Regions from separate parts of the Desulfosporomusa polytropa genome, predicted to be linked through region 1. Evidence: riboswitches for the same ligand, from Rfam matches in the RefSeq annotation. Region 1 holds a riboswitch; each other region holds the start of a gene.
The links. Region 1 has a riboswitch for cyclic di-GMP ahead of ACZ449_RS22485 (sensor domain-containing protein). Riboswitches for the same ligand answer to the same signal wherever they lie in the genome.

Region 1 (4,723 bases):
AATACAGCCATATTATTTGGTGATGGGGCTGGAGCCGTTGTTTTAGGTGAAGTAGAACCAGGATATGGAATTCTCGGGATGGATTTGGGAGCTGAAGGTAATGGTGGTCACTTGCTTATGGTGCCTGCAGGCGGATCACGCACTCCTACAACCAAAGAAACAATTGAGCAAGGTTTGCATTTTATTCATATGGATGGTAATGAGGTATTTAAGTTTGCTATTAAAATAATGGGTGAAACAGTAAAAAAAGCTCTTGAGAATGCTAAGCTTTTGGCCAAAGATATTACTTATTTGGTACCCCATCAAGCTAATCTGAGAATTATTCAGTCGGCTGCTAAGCGCTTAGGTATACCGCTTGAAAGGGTAATTATTAATGTTGATAAATATGGGAATACATCGGCTGCATCTATCCCTATTGCACTGGACGAAGGCGTTAAAAGCGGCAGAATAAAACAAGGAGACATTATCGCCATAGTAGGTTTTGGTGGCGGTTTGACCTGGGGATCAGGTATAATTCGTTGGGGTAAATAATAAATTAATATATTGATTTTTAAAATAAAAATCCCGCTGGTCATAAACTAGCGGGATTTTACACGTATACGATATAAGCTCTAAAATTATTTGACACTAATAATTTGTCCTTGAGTAATTGTTGCCAACTGGTCAGGGGTAATCCTAAATACATCAAAAGGCGTGCCAGCTGCAGCCCATACTTCATTATAATCAAACAGATCTGCATCAATAAGGCACTTAAGCTTGCTGAGATGACCGATGGGTGGTATGCCGCCAATGGCAAAACCGGTCGTTTCATGAACAAAATTATTATACAACTTATTTCTAAAATAATAAATCAAAAGTCCTGTATAATAGGACTTATATCCTAATTTTTACTTGACTAAAATTAGCCAGTAATGATAATATATTACAGTAACACAAAAAAAACGACATATTTGGCAAACTTATCGAAAGGTAAGGACGCAAAGCTATGGATCTAAGGGTTTTACCTATGATTGCCAGGTTGCCATCGCGTGATAAGACTAGGCTTTGGCTTGGTCTTATTTTATTTTTGAGGTGAGAGATACGATGCTTAAGTTAGGAGATAGAAATTGTACTTTAAAGAATATTGATGGTGACAAGTACCAGAAAAGCAACCTTACTAATCTGCTGGAAACATATAAAATATTAGCTCACAGAGCGGAAGAAATTATTTTATTTATAAAACTAAATGGTTATATTATCGATGCTAATGATGTGGCCTTACATAAGTATGGCTATTCCCGCAGGGAATTATTAGCAATGACTGTTTTCGGACTAAGGATAGATGAAAAATCTATTGTACTAGCTGATTTGAAAACTAGTAAGGAAAAAGGAGCTAGTTTTGAAACGGTTCACAGAAAAAAAGATGGAAGCCTAATAAATGTGCAAGTTAACTCTCAATGTACAACTATTAGCGGAAAGAAAATTCTTATTAGTGTCATTAGAGATATAACTGAGCAAAAAATTATGAAAGAACAACTACATTATGTGGCAAGGCACGATTATCTAACTGGATTACCTAATCAGTACTATTTGAGTGAATATATTTGTCAAATGCGTGAAAAAACAAGTCTAAAAATGAGTGCACTTCTTTTTGTAAATATCGATAATTTCAAGAGAGCTACCGATATTTACGGTTATAGTGCTGGGGATTCGATATTGAAGCAAGTTGTTACTTGTTTTCAATCCAATTTGCGCGAAAATGATTTTTTTGCCAGGCTTGATAAAGATGAATTTGCTATTATAGTACCTGATATAGATAAAGAAGAAACAAAGCTAATAGCAAACAAACTAGTAAAAGCGTTAAATCAAGAGAGTTTTGTTTTCGACGCAAGCTTTTTTAAAGTTAGTGTGAGCATGGGAATATCATTTATTGAGACAATACATGATATTGATAATGCATTTTCTTATGCGGATGCTGCCATGCGCGCTGCGAAGGAAGAAGGAAAAAACAGAGTAGTGGTAATTCAAAACCAGGAAGATAGAATGAAGGTATTTGAAAACAATCGGATTCTAACGCTAGTTAACACTGCCATAAAAAAAAATAAATTTAAACTATTCTTACAGCCTATATATAAGATTGGAAATGACGTTTTACATTACGAAGCCTTAATTAGGATGATTGATAATCAAGGAGAGTTACTTCCGCCGGCTACGTTTATTCCTTTAGCTGAGAGATATGGTCTGATGTCTCAGATTGATCAATGGGTTATACGAACGGCAATTGAGATGCTTGAAAGTCGAAATGATTTAAATATTTTTGTTAATATTTCGGGTGAAAGTCTTGGCGATGATTCACTATTAAAATGGATAGAATCTCGTATTAGTAAAAGTACGATAGATCCATGTCGAATTGGATTTGAAATAACGGAAACAACAGCGATAAAGAATATTACGAAAGCAGAATATTGGATTCGGAGGTTAAAAGCTCTGGGATGCTGCTTTGCGCTGGATGATTTTGGCGTAGGATTTTCGTCTTTCTCACATCTACATACATTACCAGTAGATTATTTAAAAATCGATGGGTCATTTATTAGAGATTTGGATTCTGACAATACCAAAAGAGCATTAGTGCAAGCAATGAATGCTGTGGCACATACGCTGGGGAAAAAGACAATAGCTGAGTTTGTTGAAAATGAGAGTATTTGGCGAATTTTGCATGAATTAAGTGTAGATTATGGGCAGGGTTATTATCTGGGTAGACCTGAACCTATATGTAAAGTCTAATGGCTGAAGACTTGCAAGAAGTTTCAAAATATAGTAGTTTGAGGAGCTGTTAATCAAATGAATGCGAAAGAAGAAGAAAATATTGTAATAAAGGAAGACGTGTCTACGATAATACAAGAATTACCTTGTCTTTTGGATAAATTAATAAAAAAGTTATCAAAAGAAGAATTCTCTCAGTTAACCCTTCAGATAAAAAAAATAATTCTAGAAGCTTAGTCTCCGATTTTGGCAAGAAACTTATGTAATTTATTAACATATAATATATCAATAAGTGTAACCTTGCAAAAAAGGAGAGGATATAATGGACTATAAAAGAGTTGACAAATGCCAAGGTTGCTGTCAACTTGAATTTGACATATTGCCAACAAATAGGCCGCCAGCCATTGACGCCGGATTTTGGGTACAGGCGACAGCCAGCGGCGAAGTATGCGGTTATGATAATGGTACCGGTAGTATTTCCTTATCGGCTGAAGGTTTGATTCCCCTAGGTGTATATACTGCCTGGTTTCTTACCGACAGGGGTCTAAAGCCAGCCGCCCCTACTGATGCTATCTATACGGCAGATGGTTTTGATCCTAACTGATTGGTGGTAAACAGTGATGGAGTGTTGAATTATTATATCGCGCCACTTGATTTTAACCCGTTTCGTGGTATCCCTTTGCCAGGAAGTAAAGTAAAGGCAGTAATCCAGGGAGTAATTATTGGTTTTCATAGTAATCGTACTACTAATGGTGTAATTCCCGGTGAATTCAATGTAACCTTTTTTGAACAGCTAACAGCTGAAATATGCTTTTCCCGCACAATCGCTATGGTAGCTACTGTTACGGAAAAATAAATAATAAGTATCGCTATTACCATAGTATTATAATAAAAAATGAAGTGATAAGGAAAAGAGTAATGTCATTAAATGTGATATTACTCTTTTTTTACAAAAAATATAAAATTATCCAATTTTATAAGCAGAACCAATTGACATAAATTTCACAAAGTATTATCATTAATAAATAGACGGAAAATTTAGAAAGGAGCGATTTTAATGATTCAAGTAGCAAAATTGTTTAAAGGTATTAATGGCAAATTGATTCTTTGTTTGTTTTTTACTGGTTTGGCCCCATTGGTAGGCTTTATATTATTGATGACTATCTTATCACAGATTCAATTTCAAGGATTTATATGTACGTACATTAGTATAATTATAGTGGCATTATTGATATGGGCGATACTTATTGCTAGAGTTATTGCCAGTCCTATTCATACATTGCTTATTAGTCTGCGTGAAATGGCTGCCGGAGGTGGCGATTTAAAGCAGAAGCTACATATTACGACAAATGATGAAATTGGTCAGTTAGCTCATAATACCAATAATGTTATGGAGAAAATTTCGGACTTAGTTGGTGAGATTACACAGATTGGCGGCAAAGTATCAGAAGATAGTAAATACTTATCTGATTACACAGCTCAGGCAACAGACGCTATGCGCCAGACAACCGAGAATATTGGAGAAATAGCAGCAGGTTCCTCACAGCAAGTGCATGATTTGGAGCTGTGTAGCCAATCTACAGGTCATGCTAGTATTCAGGTGAAAGATATTAATCAGCTTGCGGTGCAAACAGCTGGTTTGGCAAAAGAGGCTACTACCAGCGCTATTGAAGGGGCTGGTCAGGTTAAGGAAGCTATTGTTACAATGACCGGCGTAAAAAATCAAATGGATGTTTCGGCTAAAGCAATTCATGGTTTATCTAATAGGATAAGCCAGATCGGACAAATTGTTGAAGTGATTACGGCTATTGCGGCGCAGACTAATTTATTGGCTTTAAATGCGGCCATTGAAGCAGCAAGGGCTGGTGAGCAAGGCCGTGGTTTTGCGGTAGTGGCTGACGAGGTACGCAAACTAGCTGAGAACTCGCGGCAATCAGCAGAGGAAATAACCAGTTTGATTACCGGAGTAAAAGAAGAAACT
Region 2 (4,723 bases), 1.4 Mb from region 1:
GATCATTGATTATGGCTGATGTAAGCTGCGCCATCTCGTAAGTAAAATCATTTCTTTGTTCGCTAGGTATCAGCGGCATTGTTTTGGCTGTAATGGTAGAAATAGCATAGGTAAATTCAATTTTAAAAGTCTCCGCATTGGTAACAGGTGCAGATAAGAATTTCGTGGCAATTTGTGCCATTTCATAAGCAAATTCATCCTTGGATAGTTCTGTATTGCCTTTTGCTGCTGTAGCAGCATAGTTAACCGGCGCATCTGGGCCTTTTAATTCATTTATAGTATATGATGATGCCGGATTTTCCGGAGACGTCGCTGCCCTTAAAACTCTCGGTTGTGTTTCTTGGCTCGCTTTCCCCTCTTCACTCCCTGGCGCAAGAGCTGCAACGGCCTTACTCTTTCCATACTTACTCGTAATTGTATCTAGCGCCTGGCGAGACTTCGAATGATCACCCAACGCGATGGCGGTACGCGCCATACCCGATAATCCATCCAGTTCACCTTCCGGTTGGGAAGCTAACAATTGGTATTGCTTATAGGCTGCACGGTTGTGATTTTTCTTAACTAAAACTTCGGCATATTGCCGACGATAAGCCGGATTTGGATACTTGCTTAGCACTAATTCAAACAGTGATTTCCCGTCAATATACTTATCTGTATTAATAAGAGTTACAGCATCCGCTATCGCAGCATCTGCATTAGTTGGTGCTTTGTCGAGTAATTGACCGTAATAGCTAAGTCCTTCGGCTGTACGCCCATTTAACATTAACTGGAAAGCCAACATCCGTCGACTAGCATCATCACTCGGCTGCTTCCCGGCAAGATAGCTATATACTTTCAAAGCTTTTCCCTGTTTTCCGAGGCGAAGATAGCTTTCGGCCAGCGACCTAAGTCCAGGAATTGGTGCCTCTGTATAAGTAGGCCATAACCGTTCTCCTTCTCGCACTGCCAGTTCAGGCTGAGAGCTTTTGCCAAGCGCTACTATATAGTCGCTGGCAAGCGAACCTTCAACAGGCATTGTTTTCGTATAATTAACTAAAATTGAAGCAGCCTTTTGGTCTTGGCCGCTATTCATATAAGCAATGGCCAAATTATGCTCCAACTTAGTCAACTGATCAGCCTTGTCCGGACTTTCTGGTATCAGTCTACGCGCCCGTTCCAAATCCCGAGCCGCTTGTCTGTAATCTTTTATCTGCAGACTCAACATACCACGGCTGAAATACACCTCATAATCGTTAGGATTCATGGTTAATAGGTGCTCATAATAGGACTGAGCAGCGATAGTATTACCACAGAGTACATTCATTTCCCCTGCCCGCAAGAGTGCGTCTCTCTCACCACGAGTAATTGCTGGTTGCAGTACCGCCAAGGCCTTATCATACTCTTTCAACTGAAAATATGCAGTACTAACGCTTCGAGTTACAGCAGAAGGCATCAATGTACCAGAATGTTGTTCAAATAAATTGACAGCCTGTTCATTCTGACCTGCCTGTTGCAGGATAGTAATATAATCAGAAAGAGCCGATTTGTCTTGCGTATCTGCCTTAACAAGACGAGCCATAATATCTAGTGACTGTTGATATTGGGCATTTTGAGCCATCTGCACAGCTTGAGTATGCAATAACTTCCGCTCATTTTCAGTAGAAACAGCCGACTGTTCAACAGTAGCTGATGGCACCTGCCCTACTACAGGGACATCGTCCGCCAACCGATATGTACGCAGGCTTCTCTGATACCATTGAGAATAATGTTGCTTGTCCGAACTATTCTCTATGACCATCTGAAATAATGCTTTTCCACCGCCTATATTGCCCATTGACAAGAGTGCCACTGCGTCTTCTGCCGCACCTGCAAGCATTCCCTGATTTTCTAGCAATACCTGACGATACATAGGTAATCCCTTGTCCAGTTGACCGGCATACAGTAATGTATAAGCCAAGCCCGCTCGATACCTGTGATTTTGCGGACTGTGAGCAATGAGTAACTCAAAACTGGTTTTAGCTAATCGTACCCGACCTGTCCGAATATAGCATTCAGCCACACAATATAAAACTCTATCAGGCATAGCTTCTAACCGTGGCCATGCTGCGTTAGCTGTCTCTATAACCTCCTCATAACGACAATCATCAAACAAAGAGACAACAGCCTCTTCCTCTGCCACAGAAGTATGTACACGAACAGAGTATTCACGACCTGCATCAGGTACTACGGCTGCCGCCGCTTCACCCGTATTATGCTGTGTGGCCATAAATGCCGAAACAACAGCCAGCCAAAACCGTCGATCTTTCAATATGTTACACCTCATTTTTCATGTAAAAGATGTATTAATCACATAATCGCTTGCATTTGTTAAAATATTATACCATGCTAGCCAGGAGCCAAAATTAAAGATTACTTAAAGAATTCATCCAGGGAAAGTTAACCTTTCCATCTAGAAAATAAAAACACCTGGTAACACTCACAAAAAAATACTTGCAAGAGCAACCAGGCAGTCATAAGCATCACGCCGTTAGACCCACGGCTTTGCGTCACCGCTTTTCAACGGGTATGCCAATTTCTTTAATTGTCAATTATATTTTACCGATAAACCTATACCTTGTCAATTTGTATTTACTTAGTACCCGGGAGTTTGACACTTGTATAAACAAAAAATGCCCTTGAAGCCTTGAAATAGGCTTATTTTTTTGTCAAATTTTTCTTTTGATTATCGAGTAATATCTAATAATGTGTTATAATATAGGTGACAGGAGGTATTCGTTATGCATTTGAGTATTGTTCAGTCCAAAAATTCTAAATCTCTATATGTCATTCGTTCTACTTATAAAAACGGTCGCAATTCTTCTGAACGAGTGGAAAAGCTCGGCACCTATACTGAATTATTAGAAAAACTAAACGGCCAAGATCCTATCGCGTGGGCCAAAACCTATATTGATGAGCTCAACAAAAAGGAAAAAGCCGGCAAACGCGAAGTAAGTATCTCATTTTCTCCAGCAAAACACATCGGGAAAAATCAGCAAGTCCTTTTTAACGGCGGATATCTTTTTTTGCAAGTTATCTACTATGCTTTAGGTCTTGATTCGATCTCGAAAGCCATTTCGAAAAAACATAAATTTGCCTTTGATCTTAATTCCATTCTTTCTAATTTGCTATATGCCCGAATTCTTTTTCCCGCCTCCAAACTTGCCACCATGCAAATTGCACAAAAATTCCTTGAACCTCCTTCCTTTGAAATTCAACATATTTATAGGGCTCTTGGCATTATTTCCGAAGAAAGCGATTTCATTCAATCCCAACTATATAAAAATAGCCGCCGCACCCTCGATAGAAATACTCACATCCTCTACTATGATTGCACAAATTATTTCTTTGAAATCGAACAGGAGTCCGGTCTTAGACAATATGGTATGTCTAAAGAACACCGACCGAACCCGATTGTTCAAATGGGCCTCTTTATGGATGGTGACGGCATCCCGCTGGCATTCAATATTTCCAAAGGCAACACCAATGAACAAGTGACTCTGACTCCGTTAGAGCAAAAACTTCTGAAAGACTTTGAACTATCTAAGCTTGTTGTTTGCACCGATGCCGGTCTTGCTTCCAACGCAAACAGAAGATTTAACGATAAAAAAAATCGAGCCTTCATTACCACTCAGTCGATAAAAAAGTTAAAGAAACCTTTACTGCAGTGGGCTCTTGCAAAATCAGGATGGTTTATTCCAGGCACTGACGGTACTTTTGATCTCACAAAACTCGATACAGACGATACCCTTTATAAGGCCTATAAAAATACCACTTTTTTCAAAGAACGCTGGATAAAAGAAAATGACTTAGAACAACGCCTGATTGTTACTTTTTCTTTGAAATACAGGGATTATCAAAGAAAAATACGCAGCTCCCAGTTAGAACGTGCCATGAAGCTTGTTCAAAAAAATCCGCAGAAAATCGGTAAATGCCATTCAAATGACTTCAAACGCTTTATCGCGAAAAAAAGTATCACTCCCGATGGTGAAATCGCTGCAAAAAACTTGTATAGCATCGACGCAGAACTCATCCTAAAAGAAGAAATGTTTGATGGATATTATGGTATCTGTACTAATCTGGAAGATGATGCACAATCCATCATACATACAAATCATCAACGTTGGGAAATTGAAGAAAGCTTTCGCATTATGAAAACAGAATTTCAGGCACGCCCCGTTTATTTGAGCCGCGATGACCGCATTCACGCTCATTTTACAACATGCTTTTTAGCACTGACTCTGTATCGCCTTTTAGAGAAGATCCTCGACGAACGCTTCTCTTGCCACAGAATTATAGATGGCCTGCGCAATTTCAATTTTTATAAAGTCGCTTCCGAAGGCTATATGCCTACCTATGTCAGCGATGACTTTACAGATCTACTTCATGAAAAATTTCAATTCCATACAGACCGACAAATTATTCCAACTCAAGAAATGAAAAAAATTTTTAAAGCCACTAAAAACGAAAAAACATTACTCAAAAAGTAAGAAAATACGAAGTGCCTAGAACCCTTTATTTTCAAGGGTTCTAGGCACTTTTTTCTCTTGCAAGTGTCAAACTCGGGATATTTTACCGATAAACCTATACCTTGTCAATTTGTATTTACTTAGTACCCTCCTGGCGTGTTCATAGAAAATAAGCTACTTTCTTTACAGGAGATCTAGAGCTTGCCTTTTCGAAGAAATTCAAGAATTTTACCGCCCAG
Region 3 (4,723 bases), 2.3 Mb from region 1:
GTGGCTCAGTTTGGTAGAGTACCTGGCTTGGGACCAGGGGGTCGCAGGTTCGAATCCTGCCGCTCCGACCAATACAACTATTGATAAGATACTATTATACTGATCTGAATAATAAATTCATATGGGGTTATAGCTCAGTTGGTTAGAGCGCTTCGTTGACATCGAAGAGGTCGGCGGTTCGAGTCCGTTTAACCCCACCAGTGCAAACCAGAATACCATACCAAATAAAGCCATCACATCGTGACAGCTTTATTCCCCGGCCCCGGCTGGGGATTTTTTAGTTTATGGCGGAGGGGGGGGGCAAGCTCTCGTAACTAAGCGCTATACCTGGTCATAAACTAAACTGAGGTGAAATGAAATGTCCGAATTTGAAAATATCGGAGCAAGTGAGCTTGGATTAATTTCTGCAGTTTTGGGTATAGCGTTAGCTTATGATAAAACACCCGGAGAACAAAACGTCCTGGGTAATTTTATTATTGGAATAGGTTGCATTATTTTAGTGATAGCTTCTCAGACTGAATATTTAAATAGTTTAAAAGAAAAACAAAATGTAAATGAGGATAGTTCAGAAATTAAAAAACAAATTGAGGATATGCAAAAGCAAATCAAAAATATTATGAGCAAGACGCAATAATATTAGGATTAGTTATTGATAAGAGCTATTTATTTCCGCTTTTTATAAGCTTGTCAACAACGGCAGAAGCTCAGACCACAGCAAATATGATTTGGGTGCAGGTGAAGAGTGGTGATGTGCAATGGCGTAGGGTGCAACAGGCAAAAATGATTTCGTGTATAAGCACTGTTAGTGATTATATATATAGTTTTAAAAAAATTACGCATAATTTTTTGTTCTAAGCAGGATTCTGAAGAGTTATGTAGAATAATGCAAAAAAAATAATATTGGCAAACCTCCTGAAAAGGCGGGACGCAAAGCCATGGGTCTAAAGATTTTAATCTAAGATTGCCAGGTTGCAGCATGAAGTTAGCTGAAACTGGCAATCTTTTATTATTTCTATGGGATATTCTTGTAAGTATAAACAGGTATTTTGTACTTATTCTTTGGGGGTGGATTGGTGAAAGAAAATTCTAACTATGTTGTGGTTACTATTGGTCCCGAATGTCTTGCCGTCAATGCTGATTGCGTTCGCGACAAAATCTACAGCTTTTTTACAGGTGAAGCTACAGCTATCTGTCTTGATTTTAATGATACTCTTTATATGGATGCTGCTGGTGTTGGAATTATTGCCGCAGTAGTCTTTGAAGGACGACGTAAAGGTGTCAACATATCAATGAGAGGAGCCACGGGTTCGGTACTGGATATGCTTACGTCAACGGGATTATATCGATTATCTTCGTGGAGTGAAAATAACTTTGGAGTGTGAAACGCAACGTATTTTAATTGTTGACGACACAAAATTAAGTAACCAAATCATGAAGGATATATTAGGTAATGATTACGATATTCTTGTTTCGACATCGGGTGAAGAAGCCTTAGTTTTAGCTGCTTCAGAGAGTATAGATCTTATATTGCTAGATGTTGAAATGCCAGGAATGGATGGTTATGAGGTATGCAGAAGATTAAAGAAAAATCCTTATACCAAAAACATCCCAGTTATTTTCGTTTCGGCTGCTAATGATGTTCAGCATGAAACAAAGGGACTCGAAATAGGGGCCATTGATTATATTATAAAACCTTCTAATCCCGCTATTATAAAGGCACGAGTAAAAAACCATTTGGAGCTTAAGAAATATAGGGATATACTAGAGCGAATATCTCTAATAGATGGATTAACCGGTATAGCTAACCGTCGCCATTTTGATCAGACACTAGAAAAAGAGTGGAGACGTGCATTACGTCATAGAGATATTTTATCACTAGCTTTAATTGACATAGATTTTTTTAAAAAATATAACGATTATTACGGACATCTCGCGGGAGATGAGTGTTTACAGAAAGTGGGCAGCATTCTAACCGAATCGTTAAAAAGAGCCAGCGATCTGGGAGCACGTTATGGCGGAGAAGAGTTTGTTATTCTTCTCCCTTCAACGGCCAAAGCTGGGGCGCTAACAGTTACGGAAAGAATACGCAGTAATGTAGAGGAGTTAAGAATTTCACATGAGATGTCAAAAGTGGCCAAACATGTTACTGTGAGCATTGGGGTGGCCGCCATAAGACCAGAATTAGATAAGGTTCCTTCGGAGTTGATCCGGCAAGCTGATTCTGCTTTATATCAGGCGAAAAATGCTGGGCGGAATAGAGTTTGCACCGGATCAGATTGAATATTTTGTGGGTGCTTGAGTCGGCTTTAATGTTCGCCTAGATTTTGGTTTAGGCGATTTTTCGTTACGAGATGGGGTTAAAATAAAGAGATCATTACACTATGAAGCATACACCATAGAGACCACAACAAGGTTAAATATATAAATTCCATTTCAAATTTGCTCCTTACTATTCCTTGTTGCTGGGTTTATTAAACTTCACAAAAAAGGTTGTTCCATTTATATCAGTTTTTACTTTTATTTTTGCATTATGCCGTTCTGCAATTCTGTAACAAACTGGTAATCCGAGACCAGTCCCATTATCTTTAGTAGTTAAAAAAGGAGTTCCTAACTTATCTAAAATATCTTTGGGAATTCCTTGCCCCGAATCTTTTACAGACAAAAATACTTGTTCCTCATCAAGGCCTGTTTTGATAACTATTGTGCCTTTAGATGACATTGCTTCTTCTGCATTTCGCACTAGATTCATCAGAAGCTGTCGTATTTCCTTCTTGTCCAAATCCAACTCAGGAATATTACCTAGTTCGATTTTAATCTCGTTTCCTCGGTGAAGTGCGTCAGCTTGTAAGAGGGGAAATAGCATTTGAATGATTTCGTTCAAATTAGCATGCTGAAAATTAACAGCTTTGTTTTTTGCAAGCGATAAAAATTCGGTGATAATTAAATTGGCTCTGTCAAGTTCCTCAATCATCGTACTAAACTGTTCCTTGTGTTCGGCGTATTTGTCCTTCATTCCGAACATTTGCAGATAACCGCGTACTGTTGTAAGGGGATTGCGAATTTCATGTCCAATGCTGGCGGCCATTTCGCCAACAATGTTGAGTCTGTCAAGACGTTCTATTTCATTTTCTAGCTTCTTTTTTTCTGTAATGTTACGCCAAGAAACGGTGACTCTTTCATTATCCAGCTTGAGTACCTTAATGTCGTATACTTCGATAGTATTTGGCGTTTTCACATTGGATAAATAAAACGAGTCTATTTCTAAAGGTTCTCCAGTCTCGACTACACGACAATACATCTTAAATAAGCCTAATTCTACACAATTCGGAAATAGCTCATGCATTCCCCTTCCAACATTTTCTTCCTTAGTAATTTTATGATCTTGGCAGCCTGATTCATTGATATATTCGGATCGGAATTCAATAATTTGCCCGTTATCATCACGCTCAGCACGAAGAACTGCAAAACACTCTAGCATACTTTCAAGGTATTTTAGGAAACGATTTTCGGTCTCTTTTAGTTTTTCTTCTTCCAGTAGTCTACGCTCGGTAATATCTTCGCATACAGCTAAAGCACCAACAATAACTCCATTGTCGTCACGTACGGGACGGGCACTCCACAAGCCAAACTTGCGAACGCCATCATTCCACACAAATTCTAGTTCTTCACTCTCAATCTCTTCACCAAGCCATGTTGCGCGTTGAATCGGCATTTTTTCTGGCAATAGTTCCTGTCCATCACGCAATATCTTCAAATATGTTATATTTGATGCAGAATGAGAAAGAATACTCCAATCATCAATTCGCAGAAAACTAGCTGCCTTGGGATTATGCCTAATCTCTTTGCAGGAAATATCTGTAGTAATTGAAAGCCCGATAGGCATCATATCAAAGAAACAGAAGCTAGATTCATCTCCCGAGAAAGTCTTATTGACGAATGTTTTAAACTCTGGAGAATTGAGCATTTCAAGGTTTGACATTATTTACCTCGCTGATGAAAAGTTATTAATTTCTTCGATCTTTCTCGTGGAAATTCCTTCAAATAATTCCATTTATTAATATAAATACATTGAATTGTTGTGTACCAGTTGACAATAATCGAATCAGCTGGTATAGTATTAATTCCGAGGACGCGGGAGTGGCGGAACTGGCAGACGCACTAGACTTAGGATCTAGCGCCGTGAGGCGTGCAGGTTCAATTCCTGTCTCCCGCACCATAAAGCTTAAGCATAAGCAGAGAACCATATTGTCGCGAGCTGTAAGCGAAGAGAGAATATGAGTGAATCGCTTAGTTCTGAGCGGTAGCGGAGAACATCCTATTATAGTATAATATTCGGGGCGTGGCTCAGTTTGGTAGAGTACCTGGCTTGGGACCAGGGGGTCGCAGGTTCGAATCCTGCCGCTCCGACCAGATACCATTATAGATCAGAAAACTGATCTTTTTTATTGCAAAATAATTAATTGACATAACTAAAACGATCTGATACAATAATAAATCCGAAATGATGGCGATATGGCCAAGTGGTAAGGCTAAGGTTAGCAAGACCTTGATCCCCTAGTTCAAATCTGGGTGTCGCCTCCAAAAAATGCCTAGAATGCATGTTATCTTAGCTATGTCCAACCTACTTTACTATATAGGGAATCTAATGGTATGTAGCTGTCGAGCCACCTTGTAGTGGAGGGCAAAAGCATATCTCAAGATGCCCACCTGCTAGATGCAGGTT
Region 4 (4,723 bases), 1.8 Mb from region 1:
TTGCCTCGTACTCGGCGGACAATTGTCGCGGAATGCACGCATTACTATCAAATACAATGAAGTACTTGAAAAAATGGAAGTACAGTCCAATATACTTGCACGGACGAACAAAGAGTTGTTGACAGAAATTGTTGAGCGCAAGAAAATTGAAGCGGCTTTGCGTAGTGAAATTTCCGAAAAGGAAAAACTTGAAGCGGCTTTGCGAGAAAGCGAAAAAAAGTTAAAAGACTTTGCTCAAGCTGTACCTGATATTAGCGTGATTATAGATGAGGATGGCCGGTATATTGAAGTATTTGACAGTGGTTATCAGCTGCTAAAGAGGCCTAAAGAAGAATTGAATGGATATACACTTCACCAGAGATTTCCGGCAGAAACCGCTGAAGCTATCCTAAGACAAATACGGCAGACTATTTCATCCGGGATGTCGCAGTGTTTTATTCATAAAGTGGCGGTTGGAGAAGAACAGCGGTTTTTCGAAGGCAGGACAGCGCCAATGAGTTACCTGACTGACGGCAAAAAGACAGTAGCCGCTGTAGCGATTGACGTTACGGAACGGTATAAAGCAGAGAGAATGATCGAGTTCGCTTATGAGCTGCGGCGCAAAAGTGATTTCATCAATGATATCATTACCGGGAATATAAAGGTTGATGAAAAGGCCAGCGATACTGCCCAAACTTTTGGGCTTGATTTTTCTCGTCCGCTGTTCTGCTGTTTACTAACGGTGAATAAACCTGCCCATTCAACAGCAGAAATTAGCAGTACTACCAATAATCAAATACTTAAAAATAATATTATTGAGTTGATAAGTCGCGATTCCGGTTATTTAGTCTGGGATTGCCGCGAAGGAATAGGTGTTCTATGCCAAACAAGGGAGAGTGACGATGCTTGGGGAAATAGCATGCAATTTGCTTTTCGCCTTCAGGAAAAGATCACCTGTTACGACTCTGATTTTACAGTAAGAATTGGTGTTAGTAATATGTACAGCGGAACTGATAGTATAAACAAAGGTTATCAGCAGGCCTGGAGTGCTATTGTCGCAATGCGATGCCAGCGTGAAGGCAATAAGGTAATCAATCATTTTCGTGACATAGGCATTGTTCAACTGCTGGCAAACATGGACGGCAAAAAACAGGTTATGGAATATATTCATGAAAAGCTTGGTAAGCTCATCGATTATGACCGTAAAAAAGGAACGCAGCTTTTGCTTACCCTTGAAGAGATTCTGCAAAGCAATAACTTGAAAGAGTCAGCGGGAAAAATGTATGTTCACTATAAGACAATGTTTTTTCGGAAACAGCGTATTGAGAAAATATTAGGGGTCTCTATTGATGCGTATGAGACAAAACTTGCTCTTGCGGCAGCAGTTAAACTGTATAAATTGAGTGATGATTTCGATAAATGAGTTGAAAAAAGCACAGGTCCTTATCCTGCGAGGATATAACCTGTGCTTTTTTGTTTCTAAAAAGTAGGTATTCGAGATAATCGAAATTATGGTAAAGATGACTTATAATGTAGGACAGCCGCCGGCTGGTCTTAGCGATACAATTCATGTATGGATTACGGCGAGAGACACGAAAAGCAATGAGACGTCGGTTATCTTCAAACTGATTATTGGCGCTGCAGTGAGCGACCAGGAAAACCTGCAGGCAGAAATTATGAAAATAAACTTACCGGGAAACAGGTAAGTTTATTCGGAGTTCGAATAAACTATATAGGGGCAAACTTGCCGAAAGGTAAGGACGCAAAGCTATGGGTCTAAAGATTTAGTGCTCTATGACTGCCAGGTTGCAACGATTTAGGTTTATTTCGTTATAGCGTGGCAGTCTTTTTTGTTTGTCCAATACATTCTTTTGAGAATAGCCATGATGCAGAAGCTTTAGGAGGATTGTATGAAGAAAGAGAATCAGCAAGCAATTGAAGTTGGCTATGGAATGGCTAAAGACACTTCTTCATTTTCTAGTGGCATGAAAGCAGCCAGGCAGGCAGTATCATTCATCCATGTGCATGCCGTTTCAGCAGTATTGGTATTTGCTTCTGTAGTTTACAATCTGGATGAGGTGCTGCAAGGCATTCATAGTGTAGTGGGGGAAGTGCCTGTTTTTGGGGCTACAACCGCCGGGGAGATTTGCAATGGGATGCATAAGGAAACTGTGGTGGTTGCAGCATTGGCTTCTCCATTTTTGCGGGTGCATTGTGGAATAGGGACAGATGAATCAAAGGATTGGCGGCGGGCTTTAAATGAAGCGGTAAAATTTCCGGCAGTACAACCTTTTTTTCATAATGCTTCTGAGTATAAGCGAGAAATGAGACGAAAAGGCAGGGAGGCCTTTATCATGCTTTTTTCGCCAGGCAATACGCGGCAAAGCAATGATCATAGCTTTGAAATTGTGGAAGCGATTAAGGAACGGTCCTTGGGGGAATTTCCCATTGTTGGTGGATCGCCGGCTGACGATTGGCGGATGGAACAGAATTATGTTCTATATGCACAGCAGGCTTATCCTGACAGTTTGCTACTGGTTGTTTTTGAGACAGAGCTCCAATTCGGAATTTCGTTGACGCATGGGTTTCGTCCGACTGAGATGTGGGCAACGGTGACGGCGGTTGATGGGTATGAAATTTTAACACTGGATGGGATTGCGGCGGCTGACGGTTACAGCAAATTAGTCGGGCTGTCCAGGGCAAATTTAGAAGGAAAGCATTTAACTTACACAACGGGTACTACTATTGGCATAGCCGATTCCATGGGCCAGTACAGTGTGAATATTGCCAGCTATTTTACAGAGCGCGGCGGAATTCGCGTAACTCAGCCGGTGTCTGTAGGAACTGTCTTTACCCGAATGGAGCCTGATCCAGATAGCATGGCGGGTGCCGGTGTAGAAGGCATGCGCCGGGCGAGCATACGGGGAGGAATCATGGAACCTGCGCTTGGCATAGCCTATTACTGTGCTTTACGACCCAAAATCATGGGTGATAAGTCCGAAAAAGAAGTTGCTGATATGACAAAAGTATTAGCAGGAAAACCGTTGGTCGGTTTTTGCAGTTTTGGTGAACAAGGAGTCGCTGATAATGGCGATAGCCGTCATAGTAATTCTGCGGTTGCCGGTCTGGTGCTTGGAAGCCAGTTATCGCAGACGGCCCGGATTGCCTTTGAAAATAATGAACTGCTGGCAGAAGTGGAAGTGCAGAAGGAAATGCTGGTGAAAACCAACGAGGCATTGCTAAAGGAAATTTCCGAACGTACAAAAATGGAAGCAGCCTTGCGGGAAAGTGAAGAGAAGATAAAAGACTTTGCTCAGGCGGTTCCTGACATTAGTGCGATTATGGACGAGGATGGTCTCTATATTGAAGTATTTGGTGATATTAACAAGTTATTAACAAGGCCTGGCGAAAAATTCAAAGGCTTTACGCTTCATCAAATATTTCCTGCTGAAGATGCTGACAATAAATTAAGTCAAGTACGGCAGACTATTTTATCCGGGACGCCGCAGTGTTTGCTCCATCAAGTGGAGATTGGAGGCGTAATGCGATTTGTTGAACGACGGACGGCACCGATGGGATATTTGGCTAATGGAAAAAGAACGGTAGCTGTTGTAGCCATTGACGTTACGGAGCGGTGGAAAGCCGAAAGAATGATCGAATTCGCTTATGAACTGCGGCGTAAAAGTGATTTCATCAATGATATCATTACCGGGACTATAAAGGTTGATGAAAAGGCCAGCGATACGGCCAAAAATTTTGGACTTGATTTTTCTCTTCCGCTGTTCTGCTGTTTACTAACGGTGAATAAACCTACCAAGTCAACAGCAGAAATTAGCGGCGACACGACTAATAATCAAATGCTTAAAAATAATATCATTGAGTTATTAAGCCGCGATTCACGTTATTTAGTCTGGGATTGCCGCGAAGGGATAGGTGTTCTAAGCCAAACAAGGGACATTGACGATGATTGGGAAGATAGCATGCAATTCGCTTTTAAGCTTCAAGAAAAAATTATCCGCTATGACCAGGGATTGGCGGTAAGAATTGGTGTTAGCAATATGCATACTGGGACTGATATAAATGAAGGTTATCGGCAGGCCTGGAGCGCTGTTGCCGCGGCGCGATGCCAGAGTGAAGAAAGTAAGGTAATCAATCATTTTCGTGACATAGGCATTGCGCAATTGTTGGCAAACATGGGCGGCAAAGAGCAGGCAATTGAATTTGTTCACGAAAAGCTTGGTAAGGTCATTGATTACGACCACAAAAAAGGAACGCAGCTTTTGCTTACCCTTGAAGAGATTCTACAAAGCAATAACCTGAAAGAAGCAGCAGAAAAAATGTATATTCACCATAAGACGATGGTTTTTCGGAAACAGCGTATTGAAAAAATAGTAGGGGTTTCCATTGATGAGTATGAGACAAAACTTGCTCTTGCGGCGGCAATCAAGTTGTATAAGATAAGTACTATCTTCAATAAATAAGTTTAAGCGCAGGTTGTTATCCTTCAAGGATATAACCTGTGCTTTTTTATTCCTAAAAATTGGGGTGCTTAGATAATGGAAATTGCTAGAAAAATGACATATAATATAAATAGTTGGAATATTTTGGTGATAAATGTCGATAAATACATATTAATCAGTATCGCTATAAACCTTAGCGTAGACGTAAAATTCATAAGTAAGAGAGGTACTTCAGTATGGATGCACGATTTGTTAACTGCACTATTGCTGCTTTGTTAAGTGTA

Region 2: it holds a riboswitch for cyclic di-GMP, as region 1 does, so the genes downstream of both, ACZ449_RS02655 (hypothetical protein) here and ACZ449_RS22485 (sensor domain-containing protein) in region 1, are expected to answer to the same signal.
Region 3: it holds a riboswitch for cyclic di-GMP, as region 1 does, so the genes downstream of both, ACZ449_RS11665 (STAS domain-containing protein) here and ACZ449_RS22485 (sensor domain-containing protein) in region 1, are expected to answer to the same signal.
Region 4: it holds a riboswitch for cyclic di-GMP, as region 1 does, so the genes downstream of both, ACZ449_RS14190 (FIST N-terminal domain-containing protein) here and ACZ449_RS22485 (sensor domain-containing protein) in region 1, are expected to answer to the same signal.

What each region holds. Positions count from the first base shown of each region.
Region 1 is NZ_AP042400.1:4,422,736-4,427,458, forward strand. It holds gene ACZ449_RS22475 (beta-ketoacyl-ACP synthase III) at 1-531, shown strand, start outside; gene ACZ449_RS22480 (YbaK/EbsC family protein) at 618-854, opposite strand; cyclic di-GMP riboswitch class I at 943-1,026, shown strand; gene ACZ449_RS22485 (sensor domain-containing protein) at 1,084-2,763, shown strand; gene ACZ449_RS22490 (hypothetical protein) at 2,821-2,979, shown strand; gene ACZ449_RS22495 (hypothetical protein) at 3,065-3,346, shown strand; gene ACZ449_RS22500 (hypothetical protein) at 3,368-3,598, shown strand; gene ACZ449_RS22505 (methyl-accepting chemotaxis protein) at 3,800-4,723, shown strand, end outside.
Region 2 is NZ_AP042400.1:224,815-229,537, reverse strand. It holds gene ACZ449_RS02655 (hypothetical protein) at 1-2,287, opposite strand, end outside; cyclic di-GMP riboswitch class I at 2,474-2,559, opposite strand; gene ACZ449_RS02650 (IS1634 family transposase) at 2,757-4,505, shown strand; gene ACZ449_RS02645 (metal-dependent hydrolase) at 4,679-4,723, opposite strand, start outside.
Region 3 is NZ_AP042400.1:2,093,479-2,098,201, reverse strand. It holds tRNA gene ACZ449_RS11680 (tRNA-Pro) at 1-71, shown strand, start outside; tRNA gene ACZ449_RS11675 (tRNA-Val) at 124-200, shown strand; gene ACZ449_RS11670 (hypothetical protein) at 359-634, shown strand; cyclic di-GMP riboswitch class I at 893-977, shown strand; gene ACZ449_RS11665 (STAS domain-containing protein) at 1,074-1,382, shown strand; gene ACZ449_RS11660 (diguanylate cyclase) at 1,372-2,280, shown strand; gene ACZ449_RS11655 (ATP-binding protein) at 2,450-3,979, opposite strand; tRNA gene ACZ449_RS11650 (tRNA-Leu) at 4,132-4,216, shown strand; tRNA gene ACZ449_RS11645 (tRNA-Pro) at 4,334-4,410, shown strand; tRNA gene ACZ449_RS11640 (tRNA-Cys) at 4,507-4,581, shown strand; RNA gene ssrS (6S RNA) at 4,584-4,723, shown strand, end outside.
Region 4 is NZ_AP042400.1:2,622,688-2,627,410, reverse strand. It holds gene ACZ449_RS14200 (FIST N-terminal domain-containing protein) at 1-1,402, shown strand, start outside; gene ACZ449_RS14195 (hypothetical protein) at 1,491-1,685, shown strand; cyclic di-GMP riboswitch class I at 1,707-1,793, shown strand; gene ACZ449_RS14190 (FIST N-terminal domain-containing protein) at 1,890-4,460, shown strand; gene ACZ449_RS14185 (chemotaxis protein CheX) at 4,676-4,723, shown strand, end outside.